4 regions of the Shewanella sp. GutCb genome follow, and region 4 is predicted to be linked to each of the others. Evidence: predicted binding sites of a transcription regulator. Region 4 holds the regulator's gene; each other region holds the start of a gene.

Region 1 (4,219 bases), on a different contig from region 4:
TCCGGAATTTTGACTGGCTGCGTGGTGGTCAAACTCACTGATGTTGAGTTGCCATCTTTATCAACCGGGAAGGTTTGCAGAAAGTTACCTGCTGAATCAACCATGTAGTTGTTTGAGTCAAACTTAAACGCACCCGCACGAGTAAATGAATGATCCTGCGAGCCCACTTCTGATGAAGTGACGAAGAAACCACCGCCGTTAATCGCCATATCAAGTGAGTTATTGGTAAATTGTAAGCTACCTTGCTGGAACTGCTGCGCCACCTGGCTGGTTGCAACACCGCCACCGACGGTTGTTTTGCTATTAGCAAAAATAGAGGTCGCGTAAACATCGGCAAACTCAGCGCGTGATTCTTTAAAACCAGTGGTGTTAACGTTAGCGATATTGTTTGCGGTTGTATTGAGATCTTTTTGCGCAGCAGATATACCGCTCAGAGCAATGTTAAATGACATAGTTCACCTCTATCCTTGTTCAATTCGTTTTAGGAGAGGTTTATCTGCCTCTCTTATTAATATCTGTCGTGCGTTTACGATTCTGACACCGCTAATACATCACTAATCTTAATACCGCCAACGCCGCGCAAATTCAAAATAGCGCCGGTAGCTGCTGTCCCTAACGACACGCTCGTGACGTGAGCGTAAGTTGAAACGGGTAATTCTTCACTCTTGCCATCAACTTTACCCGTGACTTTTAGGGTGTAACTCCCTTCAGCAACAGGCTCGCCATTTTTACCCATACCGTCCCAAGTCACCTCAACGTTGCCGCCCGCACTGCCATCCACTTGAAAAGTAGATATCAGCTGACCAGATTCATCTTCGACGCGAACGGTTAAGTCTTTAATCGTTTCAGGCGTACTGACGACCCCCTTTATGACCGGCTCTTCAGCTGAGATATAGCCGGTATCCGATGGGATAAGTACTTTTTGCCCAACCAGACCTGACGCTTGCAAGGCTTGGCTTGATGTCGTTAGCGCATTGAGGTTAACAATCTCTTCGTTAAGCTTGCTAATACCGTCAACGGTCGAGAACGATGCCATCTGTTGGATCATTTGATCATTGTCGACTGGCTTAAACGGATCTTGCATCGACAACTGTTGACTCAACAGCGAGAAGAAATCTTCTTGCGATAAGTCCTGACTATTGGCTTCAGGTATTGAATTTTCTGCAGGCAAACGCAAACTGTCTAAAAACGGATTACCCGTTGTCGGAGTCGACGTTGCTGCCGCGTTACTTTGTACCGTCGTCTGCGTCGCAGCTTGCGGCGTAACAGTGCTAGCACTTTGTGGCTGGCCTGTTGCAGATTGCGTGTTATTGAGCGGATTAATAAGGCTCAAAATTTACCTCCAGCTTTCACTGAGTTTATTTACCAATTCTAAGGGTTTGCTGAAGCATCGATTTTGCAGCTTCAGTCACTTGTACATTCATCTGATATGAGCGAGAGGCAGAGATCATGTCGGCCATCTCCTCCATCACATTGACATTGGGCTTATAGATAAAGCCATCAGTATCGGCCATTGGATGACCTGGCGAGTATTCTTTATTTAACGGTAAGTCACTTTCAACAATTCCCTTAACGGCAACGGCTTGTGAAGCACTTTGATGCTGTTGAGCTTGGTTCATTTCAGCTTCAAAAATAGGATGGCGAGCACGATAGGTCTTACCCACACTGCTAGATACAGAGTCTGCGTTGGCAATATTACTGGCCGTGGTATTGAGTCTGACCGATTGCGCCGACATACCTGAACCTGCGACGTTAAAAATATTAAATAAACTCATAATTATTCGCCTCTAATCGCTTTTTTCATGCCTGAAAACTTGCTGTCGAGAAAACCGAGTGACATTTGATACTCAAGGGCATTTTTCATGAAGGCTGATTGCTCCTCTTGAATGTCTACTGTATTACCGTCACCGGTGTCTGGCTGATTCGGTACCCGATAAGCGACATTTTGCTGCGTTAACGCGGCTAAATCGAAGTGCTTGCTATCGCTCTTGGTCATGGACAAGCCCGATTGACGTGACTGCGCTGAATTCATTGCTTTAGCAAAATCAACATCGCGGGCTTTATAGTTTGGTGTGTCGGCATTGGCAATATTTGAAGATAGGACCTCTGCACGTTGAGAGCGTACGCCCAAAGTGTACTGATGAACGCCTAATGCACTATCAAAATTAATCGCCATAAAATTGCCTCCTCAGCTCGATAGCTAGAATAAAGCAATTGGTGTGCCAAATTAGTCTAAAAGAATGAAAATAGACGATTTACTTAGAGGGTAGCGCTATAGCGGCGGGATGATGCGGATAAACAGGGTGTCAAAAATGCGTTGATTGCACTTCAACACCCACAACAATAAGCTTAAGTTCGTTTTTGGTAATAGATGCCAGGATTACAGCGCACCATATCAAACTCATCAGACAAACCGGCAATAGACTCTGACGCACCCAAGAAAAGAATACCTTTAGGGTTCAGTGCGGCAGCAAATTGCCGCAATATTTTCCGCTTTGCCTCTGGAGAGAAGTAGATCAATACATTGCGGCAAAAGATAATGTCGAACTTGCCGAGCAAGGTATAATTTTCGAGCAAGTTGTGAGCTCGAAAATTAACCAATTGCTTCACATTGTTCTTAATCACCATATTACCCGATGGCAATGCATCAAAAAAATGACGTTTTCGTTCATCTGATAAACCACGGGCTAACGCTAAATTGTCATACTCCGCTTTTTTACAGCGCTCAAGCATCGTCGGCGAGAGATCCGTCGCCAATATACTCGCTCCACCGGGCAGTGTTCCAGGTTTACGCTGCTGATATTCCAGAATCGTCATACTTAAAGAATACGGCTCTTGCCCCGACGAACAGGCAGCTGACCATATTTTTACCGGTCGACCGAGTCGGCTGTAATTGGGCAAAATGGAATTAAACAACAACTCGAAAGGATAGCGATCGCGAAACCAAAGGGTTTCGTTGGTTGTCATGGCATCGATAACTTCAGTGCGAAGTTGACGCTCAGTGGGTTTCATTGAATGCTTTACAACATCCGATAAAGAGGGAAGATTATACTTGCCCATTAGCGGCGCCAATCGACTGCGCACAAGATATTGCTTGCTGTCACCGAGCACAATACCGCTGTGCTGCTCTAAAAACAGTCTGAACTGATGGTACTCGTTTTCAGCAAGTGATTTATTCGGCACTCTGTATCCTAAATATCAATAAAACAAGTCGCATAAAAGGCGCAACTTTACAACAATCGCTGGGTTATACATTAGCCATCTCGGAAACACAAGCAAGACTTGGTTTCCGCTGGCTTTGCTGTGAACTTAGCCCTACGCGTTATAAACTTAAATGTTTGTTTACCGCGGCGGCTAACTCATCAGGGTTAAACTTAGCAATAAAGTCATTAGCGCCCACTTTTTGCACCATCGCCTGATTAAACACGCCACTAAGCGAAGTATGTAACACCACTTTGATGTTTCTAAGCTTAGGATCATCACGTATTTCAGCGGTGAGGGTATAACCATCCATTTCAGGCATTTCAATATCTGAAATAATCAACGGAATTTCAGTCGACACGTCGTCGAGTTCCGCCGCTATTGCACGTAACTTTTCTAATGCTTCTTTACCATCTTTGGCAGTATCGATTTGCAGATCAAGCGAGGCTAACGCTCGAATAATCTGTTTACGGGCCACCGATGAGTCATCTATCACCATAATGTGATAATGCTTATTTCTATCGATTGTCAGCTTCTCGTCTAACTCTTTACTGATGTTGGTATTGACGGGTGAAATCTCATCTAAGATTTTCTCAACATCCAAAATCTCCACTAACTCATTATCAATCTCTGTCACGGCCGTCAAATATGAGCCACGTCCGGCGCCTTGTGGTGGCGGCATGATCGCTTCCCAGTTCATATTAATAATACGTTCAACCGAACTGACTAAGAACCCCTGCACACTGCGGTTGTACTCAGAAATGATAATAAAGCTGTTCTCAATGTTCTCAATTGGGCGGCCGCCTGTTGCAGCACTCAAATCAATCACTGAAATGGTCATGCCGCGTACATGGGCAATGCCACGCACACTAGAGTTAAGTCTAGGTAAGCTTGTTAACGGAGGGCATTGCAGCACCTCTTTTACCTTAAATACGTTAATGCCGAATCGTTGACGTCCATTAAGTTTAAATAACAATAACTCAAGTCGGTTTTGCCCAACCAATTGCGTTCGCTTATT
Region 2 (4,219 bases), on a different contig from region 4:
TGCACTAAAAGGCAGCAGCGCCAGCATGGGGTTAACGCAACTGGCAACGACATGTGGTGATATCGAACAATTAAAAGTAACGGCTGAAGAGTACCTGCAGCAACATCAACAGTTGTTAGCGTTATGGCAGCGCTCGATGGAGGCATTATCATTGTGGCTAGACGAGCAGGAAGAAGCGCAGTAGAACTGTTAGTTAAAGGCGCAGACATAGAAGATATTTGTTATCAAAGCATTCAGGGTTCCTCATCTCAGCAGATTAAGATGTTTACCCTTACCAAGGCTAAGCGAAGCTGACAGCGGTACACTCATACTATATTCACGAACACGACTATCCCCGTTCTACCTGAATCCTGCATCTTCAAGTAGAATGGTATATAAAGTGAGTGCAGCTAAATAGAGCGGGTACTATTGCTACGAGGATGACTTTAGAGCATCAAGCATCTGAACTGAGTTTAGTCGTGCGGCTAAACTGAAAGCTATGCGACATTGGTAATGATTTTCAATTTTTATAGTATCTCTTCATCTTTTATGAATAAAAGCTTTACAATATCTCAAAGTGCTGTAAAGTACGCCTTGCTCTGGCATACAGAGTTATTAATGAAACATCAAGTAAAAGTAAAGCTTCAGATTCTGCGTTATCGTTGTATCATCTGTGTTTCCCTTAGCTTCATCGTAACATTTAATAATTCAAGCTCTCAGCACATCGCACTTTCGCGATAGATTTATTAATTCTCCACTAAATATAAGGGACATAAAATGTCTAACTCAACTACTGGCATCGTAAAATGGTTTAACGAAGACAAAGGTTTTGGCTTCATTACTCAAGACAATGGCGGCGCTGACGTATTCGTACATTTCCGCGCTATCACTTCAGAGGGTTTCAAGACTCTTGCTGAAGGCCAAAAAGTTTCTTTCGACCTAGAGCAAGGCCAAAAAGGCCCACAAGCAGCTAACGTAGTTGCTATCTAGTCGAAAGTCGACACAAAGAGTTTAATTACTGTTTGAGTCAACTTTAAATAATTGAAGAAAAGTTAAATTTTCTTTAGTTATTAAAAAAAGCGAACCTTTAGGTTCGCTTTTTTGCGTTTAAAAGAAAATAATTCTGTTCTAATCCCCATTAGATTAAATAGGTCGTCAACTCAGCCACATTCACCCATTTTCAAATCAAAGCGCATCGATGAGACTGCAGTGGTTCAATGAAAAGCAGAAGTGAAAACCATGAGCTATTGCTACTGAATACACAGATGCTTAATGCAATTGGTATAATACGTATAAAAAAGCAAATGAGTCAGAATAAAAAGAGGGTTGTGAGCTAGCTTGAAGCTAGTATCGGCTTGGCGGTATGTGTTTAGTCATATGTGTTGATAAACTTTGCTGTAGACGGCAGCCAAAATCTACTCTTGCCTATATTCCACGTTGTCATATAGTCGTCCCAGAATTGACCCTCGAATATTATCCTTACTCTCGGCACCTATTTCTCGTCCTCAAATTACTTGATTTTACTCTGTCTAAATGGACATTATCTGCGATATTTCCTTCTTTATTAGCCTGTCATTGCGACTATTATCGGATTGTCTTTTTGACATTGATAGTGTTTATTTGACACTTTTTTGCATTGTCATATTTACACTCCCATTAGATTTGATTTTGTCATTATCTAATTATTTCAATGAATTAACTTTTTGGCATGGTTAGTGCAATTACTCAAGTAGAAGATTTAATTTATTTAATATTTTAGGGTGTAACTAATGACAATTCATGTGAAAAACAACATTCATTGGGTCGGTCAACGCGATTGGGAAGTGCAAGACTTCCATGGTACTGAATATAAGATGACCAGAGGCACTAGCTATAACAGTTACCTCATCCGTGAAGAGAAGACAGTATTAATCGATACTGTTGATCATCGTTTTAGTCATCAGTTTGTGCAAAATTTAGAGATGGAAATTGATCTTAATACTATCGATTTTATCGTGATGAACCATGCGGAAGAAGATCACTCCGGCGCATTAACCGCATTACTGGAAAAAATCCCCGGCACGCCCATTTATTGCACCGAAGCGGCTGTTGATTCGATTGTAGGTCACTACCACCATCCAGAGTGGAACTTTAAAATTGTTAAAACGGGTGATAGCGTAGATATCGGCAATGGTAAGAAACTCATCTTCATTGAAGCACCTATGCTGCATTGGCCTGACAGTATGATGACTTACATGACCGAGGACGCGGTGTTATTTAGTAACGATGCCTTTGGCCAGCATTACTGCGACGAGCATCTATTTAACGATGAAGTGGACCAGAATGAGCTTAAGGAGCAGTGTCTTCGCTATTACGCAAATATCTTAACTCCATTTAGCAGCCTGGTGACCGCTAAGATCCACGAAGTATTAAGCTTTAATGTACCTGTGGACATGATTGCTACTTCTCACGGTATCGTTTGGCGTGACAACCCTACGCAGATCATTCATCAATACCTTGAGTGGGCTGACAGTTATCAAGAAGATAAGATCACCATCTTTTACGATTCAATGTCGAACAACACACGCATGATGGCTGATGCTATTGCTCAAGGTATCCATGATGTGGACCCTGGCGTGGCGGTAAAAGTCTTTAATGTCTCAAAGCATGATAAGAACGAAATTTTATCGCATACCTTCCGATCAAAGGGTTTATTGGTAGGTTCATCGACAATGAACAATGTGATGATGCCAAAAATTGCAGGCATGCTTGAAGAGATCACCGGCTTAAGATTTAAAGGTAAAAAAGCCGCTGCGTTCGGCAGTTATGGTTGGAGCGGCGGTGCGGTCGATCGTATTCAAACTCGCTTAATGGACGCGGGTTTCGAAACGGCCCTTAGCTTGAAAACTAAGTGGCGTCCAGATGGGAATGCGATGCGAGAATGCCGTGAACATGGCCGTCAAATTGCTAAGCAGTGGGCGTTACATCCATTGGTCGATGCGCCTGCTATAAATCAATTTGCTAAGGCTGTAGCTGTGGATGAGAAAGCTGAAGCTAATAAGCCTGTAGCCAGCTTGTCTGAGCAACCACAGCAAGCAGCGGTTGCCAATAACAAAGATGCTGAGCATGATTCTGATTGCCAATGCATGATTTGTACCGTGTGTAATTGGGTTTACGATCCGGCTATTGGTGAGCCAAACCAAGAAATTGAACCCGGTACTCCTTGGTCTGATGTTCCTGAGTACTTCCTCTGTCCTGAGTGTAACTTGGGAAAAGACGTGTTTATTGCACACAAGGTTTAGTCGACGTATTTGAGGAAGTAGTAATGACAGCACCGATTGTAATCATTGGCAGTGGTTTCGCCGCCTATCAGTTAATAAAGAACATACGCAGGCAAGATGTTAGTTTGCCTATTCAGGTTTTTACCGCTGATGAAGGTGATGAATACAACAAGCCAGATTTAAGCCATGTATTTTCCAAGCAGCAGGATGCAAATGCATTAATCACCTTGTCTGCAGCTGACTTTGCTGCGCAGTATCAGGTTGAATTATTTGCCAACACACGGGTGGAACAAGTTGATACCAAAACGCAATCTCTGTTAGCTAATGGGCAGAGTTATCAATATTCTAAACTAGTCTTTGCAACAGGCGCAACCGCGTTTGTACCGCCAATAAAAGGCGATGCTGCAGTGGATATTGTCACTTTAAACAGTTTATCTGAGTACCGAGCTTCACAGAAAAAGCTAACCACGGCTAATCGCATATTGATAATGGGCGGCGGCTTAATTGGTGCTGAGCTGGCTATGGATCTACAAACGAGCGGCAAAAAGGTGATTGTTGTTGAACCTAATAGTCGATTACTCGCAAATGTAGCACCAGATTTTGTCGCATTGAAGCTTGAACAGCCTTTGCGTGATGGTGGAATGACACTCGAGCTTAACGACTACGTGACGACAATAGAGCAAATTAACGCAAAAGCTGAAGAGGGCAAGCAAGCTATGCTGGTTACCACTAAAGCGGGTAAAGTATTTACTGTCGATTGCGTTATCTCTGCAGCGGGTTTACGACCGAATACCGACTTAGCGCAGCAGGCGGATATTAAGGTTAATCGCGGTATTGTAGTGGATGAAAAGCTACAATCATCTGCCAACAATGTTTACGCCCTTGGTGATTGCGCCGAGATTAACGGCAAGGTCATGGCTTATTTACAACCTATTATTTTGAGTGCCAATGCGCTTGCTAAGCAGTTACTTGGTCAAGTA
Region 3 (4,219 bases), on a different contig from region 4:
TTAATCAAATATTAGTCAACCTAGCACTGATTAACGTATTGTTAACACTTAATAATAAACTATCTTAAACACAAGCGTTTTAATTTTATTTGTTGACAAGATTCATTTACTCGATATAATCCAGTCAGTTTTTAGAGATATACCCTTTTTTGATATACTTTCACCGCCTTCTGTAAACATCCACGATTCGTCGTTTGATCCCCACATAAGCGTTATCACAACTGGTTCAATCATCTTAATAGACAGTCATTTTACTGTCATATCTTTATGCTTTACTTGGTTCAGCTTGAGATTAGTTTTGTTTTTGCGACATAAACAACACATTCGTTAACAAAACTGACTACAAGTCACTTGTATAAGCATAAAAAGATGAGTACTCTCGAATTGAACTTAAATTCATCTTTCGCAAAAATGCTAAGGATATCTTATTGTTATAAATCACTACCAACTTGGTAGCGTTAATAAAAGGAGTGTGACCATATGTCATACCTAGTAAATGGACACGAAATTACAGTCAACTTTCCAGTAGATTCAATTTCAGTCAACAAATCTTCAATCGCCTTCACAGACAGTCAAGGCAAAAACAGACAGACTTTTTCAAAGCGCACTGAAGCGCTTAAATTTATGAATTGGTTATTGTCTTCAAGTAAGTAAAACCGACTTTTCGATACAACTCCTCTCACTCGTATCGATAGTTTGTCTTCATAGGCAAACGAATAGGACTGAAACATATTCAGCTATTTAGTCATCTTCATTTGGTTTAGGCTTTACCTCTGCTCAGGTATCTAGCCTAACCAAATGGAAATTCCTCCCCCCAGAAAAAAAGAAACAATCCTAAGCTCACAATACTGCCGTATATTTACGTTGGTAACGTGGCAACATCGTCTCATTTCCTAATAAACCACCTTGATGAATGTAGATAATCGCTGCATCTGGATATTCGGATAAATACTGCTCTACACACATCCAACCCTTAGGATCATACAGTAATTCAAACTCAATCCCCTGCTCACCCACTTTACGCCAAATGTCATAAAAGATTTTATATAGCTTTCCGAAATGATATTTTTTAGCTGTGCTTATTATCTCTGGGTGAAATGAAGTGTCATTGATTAGCTCAGAAAACTGCTGGTTAAGGTAGTCTTCATCTCCTACACAAGCACATGTCATTACTTTTATGTTGTTATTATTAAGTACAAAATATTCATTTAAGAATACCGCAGTAGTGCCGGTTCCAGACGGAAGAAAAACAGTCAATTCATCTAGCTGACTAGACGCGAACCAATTGACAATCTCTTTTGCAAGTTGGTGTACCCCTTCCCGAGCATAAAGACAACGGCCTCCCTCAGGAACAAACAAAGCCTTACTATCATTTGGTAGCACATCTTGCTCGATATACTCTTTACAGCCTCTACCCTTCCTATCAGCAACCAAAGAGAGATCGATGACGTTTGCGCCATTCTCGACAGCCGCTGCATAATTTCCCTTTGACGATGCTAAAACTTGCGCTGCAATATGATCAGTATAAAAATCAAGTTGCCAGCCTTTTAATTTAGCTAAAGCTGACATTGAATAAAGCGAGTTTGCAACAGGAGAACCATAACCGACTAATCGGGTGATACCAGGGAAGTCGTTATGTAGAAAGTAAGCAAATTTACGTGCCTTATTACCAGAGAAATCTTTATGTAACAGATCATCTCTTTTTACAAAAACACGGCAACCATTAAAGTCGATACTATCAACTGGAGTGTGAGTAAACACAGCAAATTCTCTTAATGTAATGAGTGACTATTGTAACGCTTTACTTAGTGCAGTTTTGACCTCGATGTAAAAAAATCACTAACTTTTGGTCTATTCCGTTATTCGAAAACATTCATAAACCCCCAAACAGCATATAAAACAACCCACCAACACATGGCGTGATAATTGCTTTATACAATATAGCAGTGCCCACAGGGCAGTATATTTTTATAGTGAGGGATCTTTCATGGCAGTTTTACGCTTAGTGTTTAATATAGCTTGGTTTGTGTTGGGCGGTTTTGTAATGGGGCTAGCGTGGTGGTTAGCCGGCCTTTTGTGCTTTATTACCATTATTGGGATCCCATTCGGACGAGCTTGTTTCGTTATCGGTGAGATGACTTTTTGGCCATTCGGTCAAGACTCTATAAGTCGCCGCTCAATCACAGGGGTGGAAGATTTAGGCACGGGTGCTTTTGGTATGCTGGGCAATATTGTTTGGTTTTTATTGTTTGGTATCTGGCTTGCGATTGGTCATATCGTTCACGCTTTTGCATGCGCCGTTACCATTATTGGTATTCCGTTTGCAATACAGCATTTAAAGCTCGCCATTTTGAGCTTAACCCCTATAGGTCAAACCGTGGTAGCAAAAGCTTAAGCCGATGACAAAAGCACTTTTTCCAGCTGCGCAATTAGCGCAGCTGGACAATCTAAACTAATATCATGTCCCGCCGCTTCAAACTCAATCAGTTCAGTTTTATAATAAAGTGACAGTTGTACACTACAACTGGGATTAACTAGCCTATCAGAGCTGCCATTGAAAACAAAAATGGGCTGCTGTAAATTATCAGGGGTTTGAAAGTTAGCACAGGCCCATATTTGCCGAACGACATTATGCATCTTGCTTCGATAATCTAATCTGAGTTCACTCCAATGCTCACACATCGCTTGATTGTCACCATAACGCTCACTCGAGAGTTTAAGCGCTGTGCACTCTAACCAATGCACCGCCCCCTGCTTAACTCGCCCCAGATAGGCAGTAACGATGGCTTTTAGATTAAACCTTGCATACCAAGGAGATAAGTTAGCCGCACTTGCGTTGATAACAACCACCTTGCTTACTTTTTGTGGCGCTAAGCGAGCCATTTCAAGCGCGATCATTGCGCCCATAGAAAGCCCTATAAGACAGTTGTCATTGCCTGTTAGTTGTTTAACTAATGCCTTAGCGTATGCCGTTATGGTTAGCGGGCTGGTGCAATCACTCAATGTCCCATTGCCTAACGTATCGAGCGCGATAACATCAATTTTATTTGCTGCCACTTGCACCGTTAAATCATCTTCAAATTCTCGCCAATGACGCTTATCTCGCATCAAGCCCCTAATGAGTACCCAGCTTTGCATAGTCCGTCCTTAATTAACTTTTAGGCCTGCTGTCTTTTATAGTTATCTTTAGTCATACCAGTCTTGCATTGCAGCAGCGTATTGACGAGTTAATAACTCACAACTCATGTCCTCTATAGCTCGGCTCGCCGCTAAGTCCATTAGAAACTGCATCAATACAGTGTGTTTTCGCAACGTTCTAACATGTCGATGTTGCTTTTGAGGGTTAAATAAACCGGCAAAATTGAATAGCTGTCGTGGGTTTTTCTTTACCCATGCCCAAGAGCCCATCTCCAATGTCAAAGGCAACAACGGCGCGTCATTTTGCTTCATTGCCAAATAATCCCATATATCACCATGAGTACGATAAATAAGGCTCTGGGGGGAGAACTGATAATGATTATGGTGCGGGAAGCTTGCTTTATAAAGCTGCTTTAAATGGTAAATTTGGCCTAGACTCTTTATCGGTTGATGAGACCCTGCAAACGGAAACCAAATATGATCTGATAGTCCAAATCCTGAGTGTGCATCCAGTGAAATAACACTAGAAGCATTTGATCGCAATAATTCTACATAGTTGATTAAGGCGGCGGTTTCCGGCTCCACCCCTTTTTTGCCTCGATACCAGGGTAATAGCGGAGTCACTCTTTGCCCCCCCACTAAAAAGGTCACTTTCGTTGTCGCATCAATTGGCGCGTTACGCATTAAATCAACTTGCTGACCATTGCACCGAGTGCCATTTAGCAAGCCTATTGGATTAACGATAGGCACAAATGCAATTCTAATTTTTGTTAACAGAATTTGTAACTGACTATCCCACTCCAGCCTGGCTAATAGGCTTTCGAGTAAAGCGAGGATCACTTGAGTGCCAATTCTTTCAACTCCATGTACACCTCCGACAAACAGCACACAAGGCTTGTCTGCTGCTTCACTGCCTAGTTCAGCACAAATGACAGGGAAAGACTGATTTTTATATGTCAGTTCAGTTAGTGTTTTGGCTCGCAATTGTGGAAAGGATTCAATAAGGGTTGTTAGTGTATTGAGTTCTGGTGGCGTTATCTGCATCATACCACTTGCAAAAGAGATGAATAATGTCGTAAAA
Region 4 (4,219 bases):
ATGCTGATCTTAACGCCCAAAGTGTAAAGTTGATCAGTCAAGTCGAAGGGATCTACGATGTTAAGTAAGCGATTCAAAAAACAAATATACTCACTCATGCTAGCAACCCAATAGCGGAGTAGAAGGAAGTTATGAAATACAATCAATCAATACTTGCAGGTCTGTTGTGTCTGCTTAGCATTAGTAGCTACGCGCAAGTCGATGACTTAAAGCAAGAAGTTAAAATTGCTGCTGCCAGCCAAGAAGCTGATATAAAAAATAATCAGGTGATCTTTTTTGGTCCTGTAGAAGTAACTCAGGGTTCAATTAAAATGAAGGCTGATGAATTACGGGTGTTCTCTAAAGAAGCGAGCTCAGGAAAAATACTCGTGGCTACGGGTAATCCTGCGACATATACCCAAATGATGGAAGATGGCCGCCCGGCGATGGCAAGTGCGAAAGAGATCCGTTATGAGTTGGCAACAAGAACCTTAACCTTGTTAGGTAATGCAACCTTGGAGCAAGAGGGCAGCCAAGTCACGGGTAACCGCATCAAGTACAATATCGGACTACAAAAATTAGTCGCAGAAAGTACAGGTAAAGGTAATGATCGCGTGATCACTATCATTCAGCCTGAAGCTTATCAAGAAGAGACGCCTGAAACCCCAGCCGCACCCATTAAAAAGCAGGAACAGCAATGACCCAAAAAACGCTGACCGTACGCAATTTAGCGAAAAGTTATAAGAGCCGAGCCGTTGTTCAAGATGTGAGTTTAACGGTCAAAACAGGGCAAATTGTTGGGTTATTGGGTCCTAATGGTGCAGGTAAAACCACAACATTTTATATGGTTGTTGGTTTAGTTCAGAGCGACAAGGGTCAGATCTTAATCGATGACGATGATTTAACCTTAGACCCAATGCATCTCCGAGCACGTAAAGGCATTGGCTACTTGCCACAAGAGGCAAGCATCTTTAGAAAGCTCTCAGTGCGTGACAATATCATGGCAGTATTACAGACTCGCAAAGATATCAATAACGAGCAGCGTGAAGAGCAACTTGAACACCTACTCGAAGAGTTTCACATCACCCATATCCGCGATAGCCAAGGCATGGCGTTATCAGGTGGTGAACGCCGCAGAGTTGAAATTGCTCGAGCACTGGCAGCCAACCCAAAGTTTATTCTACTCGATGAACCTTTTGCCGGCGTTGATCCAATATCGGTTATCGATATTAAAAAGATTATTGAACAGTTAAAAAGCCGTGGCTTAGGGGTGTTGATCACAGACCACAATGTGCGTGAAACATTGGACGTTTGTGAACATGCCTATATCGTAAGTCACGGAAATTTGATTGCAGAAGGCACACCTGCCGAGATATTAGATAATCAGCAGGTTCGAGCAGTGTACTTAGGTGAACAATTCAGGCTATAGTTAACCCACAGTATGCGGGTTTAATTGTATAGCATTAGCTAAGTATATGAATACAATCAAAGTGTTGACTCTTTAAGCTCTCTTCGTCAAATCACCGAGCTTCAACGTTTAATTACAGTGTAGGGAATAGCGGTAAGATGAAAGCGTCACTCCAGCTCAAAATGGGTCAGCAGCTAACTATGACTCCACAATTACAGCAGGCTATTCGCCTTTTGCAATTGTCCTCTTTAGAGCTGCAGCAAGAGATCCAGCAAGCATTAGACTCTAATCCACTGCTTGAATTAGATGAAGAGCAATCCGATGGCGAGCCTATCAGCAACGAAGATAGAACCACCAGTGACTCTGACAGCTATTCAGAGTCGGATAGCGACAATGAATACAGCAGTAACACAGATGTTGATCCACAGCAGGATAGCGCTGCGGTAGACACCTCTGATGCATTAACGCAAGATTCAATGCCAGATGAACTCCCAATGGATACTACTTGGGATGAAGTCTATACCGTGTCTTCGAATTCAAGCTCCGGCGGAATGCGCGATGATGATATGCCATTCCAAGGCGAAACCACTGAAGGTTTATACGAACATCTTGAATGGCAGAAAAATCTAACGCCTTTTTCTGATAATGACCTAGCGATTGCCACCGCCATTATTGATGCGGTTGATGAGCGAGGTTACCTTACTCAGAATTGTGAAGATATTCTTGAAGCAATGGGCGATCCAGAGATCGAGATAGACGAAGTGGAAGCCGTACTCAAACGCGTGCAGCATTTCGACCCTATCGGCGTCGCAGCCAGAGATCTCAGTGAATGTCTGCTTATCCAATTAGCTCAATATGCAGAAACAACACCCCATATAGACAATGCTCGCCTGCTCATTAAAGATTACTTAGATTTGATTGCTGGACGTGATTTTAGGCAATTGATGCGTAAGACTAAGCTCAAAGAGGATGACCTGCGTGATGCTATCACGCTTATTCAAACCTTGAACCCAAGACCGGGCCTGGCAGTCACGCGAAGTAAAGACGAATATGTGATCCCCGACGTTTCAGTGACAAAAAAGAAAGGCCGTTGGGTGGTTGAACTCAACCCCGACTACATGCCAAAAATCAACGTCAATCAACACTATGCTTCGATGGCTCGTAGCCAAAAAAATCAAGCAGATGGCCAATTTATTCGTAGTCACTTACAAGAAGCTAAATGGTTTATTAAAAGCATTGAGAGTCGTAATGAGACCCTCCTAAAAGTCTCCAACTGTATTGTGAAGTTCCAACAGGGATTTTTCGAATATGGTGATGAAGCCATGAAACCTATGGTACTCAACGACATTGCTGAAGCCGTAGAGATGCATGAATCCACTATCTCAAGGGTGACCACACAAAAGTATATGCATACCCCTAGAGGTATTTTCGAGTTAAAGTATTTCTTCTCTAGTCATGTCGGAACCGACGACGGTGGAGAGTGCTCATCAACAGCAATTAGAGCGTTTATTAAGAAGTTAGTCGCAGCTGAAAACCAACAGAAACCATTAAGCGATAGCAAAATGGCGCAACTGTTGGCAGAACAGGGGATTAAAGTTGCTCGACGTACCATCGCGAAATACCGCGAAGCAATGATGATCCCGCCCTCAAACCAACGCAAGAGTTTATAACTAAAATTAGACACTTGGAGGAATCTTTCTATGCAAATTAACCTTACTGGGCATCACATTGAAATCACTGCGTCACTGCGCAGTTATGTTGAAGAAAAATTTACAAAGCTTGAACGTCATTTCGATCAGATCAATAATGTGCACGTCATATTGAATGTTGAAAAAATGCAACAGATTGCCGAAGCACGAATTCACCTGAAAAAAGGTGAAGTTTTTGCCACTTCGGAACATGCGGACATGTACGCCGCAATCGACTCCCTGATCGACAAATTAGATCGTCAGGTTATTAAACACAAAGAGAAGCTGACCAAACACTAACGATGGAACTATGTACCATCCTGCAGCCGGAATGCACTACCTGTGCCACTCCGGGCAGTAAGAAAAAAGTACTGGAACTCATCAGCGATATTGCCGCTGCCCAGTACCCTACCCTTTCTTCACAAGAGATTTTCGAAAGCCTGTTGGCTCGCGAAAAAATGGGTAGCACAGGTATAGGCAACGGTATAGCAATCCCTCACGGGAGATTGGCTAATATTGACCATCCATTGGGCATATTAATCAAATGTGAAACACCGATATCTTTTGACTCGATAGATAAGCAACCGGTTGATATATTATTTGCCCTGTTAGTGCCCGCAGATCAATGTGAGCAACATCTCGCGACGCTGTCTTCAATGGCAGAAAAGCTTAACGACAAAGCGATCGTGAAGCAGTTGAGAAAAAGTAAGAGTGAATCTGAGTTATATGACTTAATCACTCAATAGTGAGAGGTCTCTGATCTGTCGAGCTTAGTTTTTACGCATTTTTTGATGTTCAAGAAGTACAAGACATGAGCAAAGAGAAACGCTTACACACTCTTGTAGGAATAGCTTAGAAACACTTAAACCAGTGTTCCTAAGCTATTGTTGCCGTGTTATAGGCTATTTGTGGAGAATAATTAAACTGCATTGCCTCCGTATCGTCCCACCTCGCCAAAATAATGTATAAACTGCGGTAAAAACAAACCTAAAAGTGCAACTATCTCGACGGACTCAAGTCCGTAAGTCGCTAGAGATTACCGATATACAAGCAGTAAGATTTAACGACCTAGGCATTTATTACAGCAATATTATTTATTATTACCAACTAGCCTAAGCTATTGCTTTAAGCCAGAAAAAAGTTA

The links. Region 4 encodes sigma-54, which starts transcription at its own class of promoters, with help from an activator protein. Its sites were predicted from a motif close to GTTGGCACGNNNNTNGNNT; they were not measured.
Region 1: flgB (flagellar basal body rod protein FlgB) is a predicted target of sigma-54. The motif match lies at 2,209-2,227, and genes of this name have one in related genera.
Region 2: norV (anaerobic nitric oxide reductase flavorubredoxin) is a predicted target of sigma-54. The motif match lies at 1,682-1,700, and genes of this name have one in related genera.
Region 3: CXF86_RS22245 (YccF domain-containing protein) is a predicted target of sigma-54. The motif match lies at 1,914-1,932, and genes of this name have one in related genera.

What each region holds. Positions count from the first base shown of each region.
Region 1 is NZ_PJBL01000004.1:67,839-72,057, forward strand. It holds gene flgE (flagellar hook protein FlgE) at 1-452, opposite strand, end outside; gene flgD (flagellar hook assembly protein FlgD) at 527-1,333, opposite strand; gene flgC (flagellar basal body rod protein FlgC) at 1,359-1,775, opposite strand; gene flgB (flagellar basal body rod protein FlgB) at 1,778-2,176, opposite strand; gene CXF86_RS05090 (CheR family methyltransferase) at 2,350-3,183, opposite strand; gene CXF86_RS05095 (chemotaxis protein CheV) at 3,323-4,219, opposite strand, start outside.
Region 2 is NZ_PJBL01000001.1:260,133-264,351, forward strand. It holds gene torS (TMAO reductase system sensor histidine kinase/response regulator TorS) at 1-184, shown strand, start outside; gene CXF86_RS01160 (transcription antiterminator/RNA stability regulator CspE) at 757-969, shown strand; gene norV (anaerobic nitric oxide reductase flavorubredoxin) at 1,749-3,260, shown strand; gene norW (NADH:flavorubredoxin reductase NorW) at 3,284-4,219, shown strand, end outside.
Region 3 is NZ_PJBL01000106.1:183,726-187,944, reverse strand. It holds gene CXF86_RS22250 (pyridoxal-phosphate dependent enzyme) at 841-1,761, opposite strand; gene CXF86_RS22245 (YccF domain-containing protein) at 1,988-2,395, shown strand; gene CXF86_RS22240 (alpha/beta fold hydrolase) at 2,392-3,138, opposite strand; gene CXF86_RS22235 (M14 family zinc carboxypeptidase) at 3,187-4,182, opposite strand.
Region 4 is NZ_PJBL01000020.1:48,166-52,384, reverse strand. It holds gene lptC (LPS export ABC transporter periplasmic protein LptC) at 1-68, shown strand, start outside; gene lptA (lipopolysaccharide transport periplasmic protein LptA) at 132-680, shown strand; gene lptB (LPS export ABC transporter ATP-binding protein) at 677-1,408, shown strand; gene CXF86_RS12065 (RNA polymerase factor sigma-54) at 1,546-3,057, shown strand; gene hpf (ribosome hibernation promoting factor) at 3,088-3,375, shown strand; gene ptsN (PTS IIA-like nitrogen regulatory protein PtsN) at 3,378-3,821, shown strand.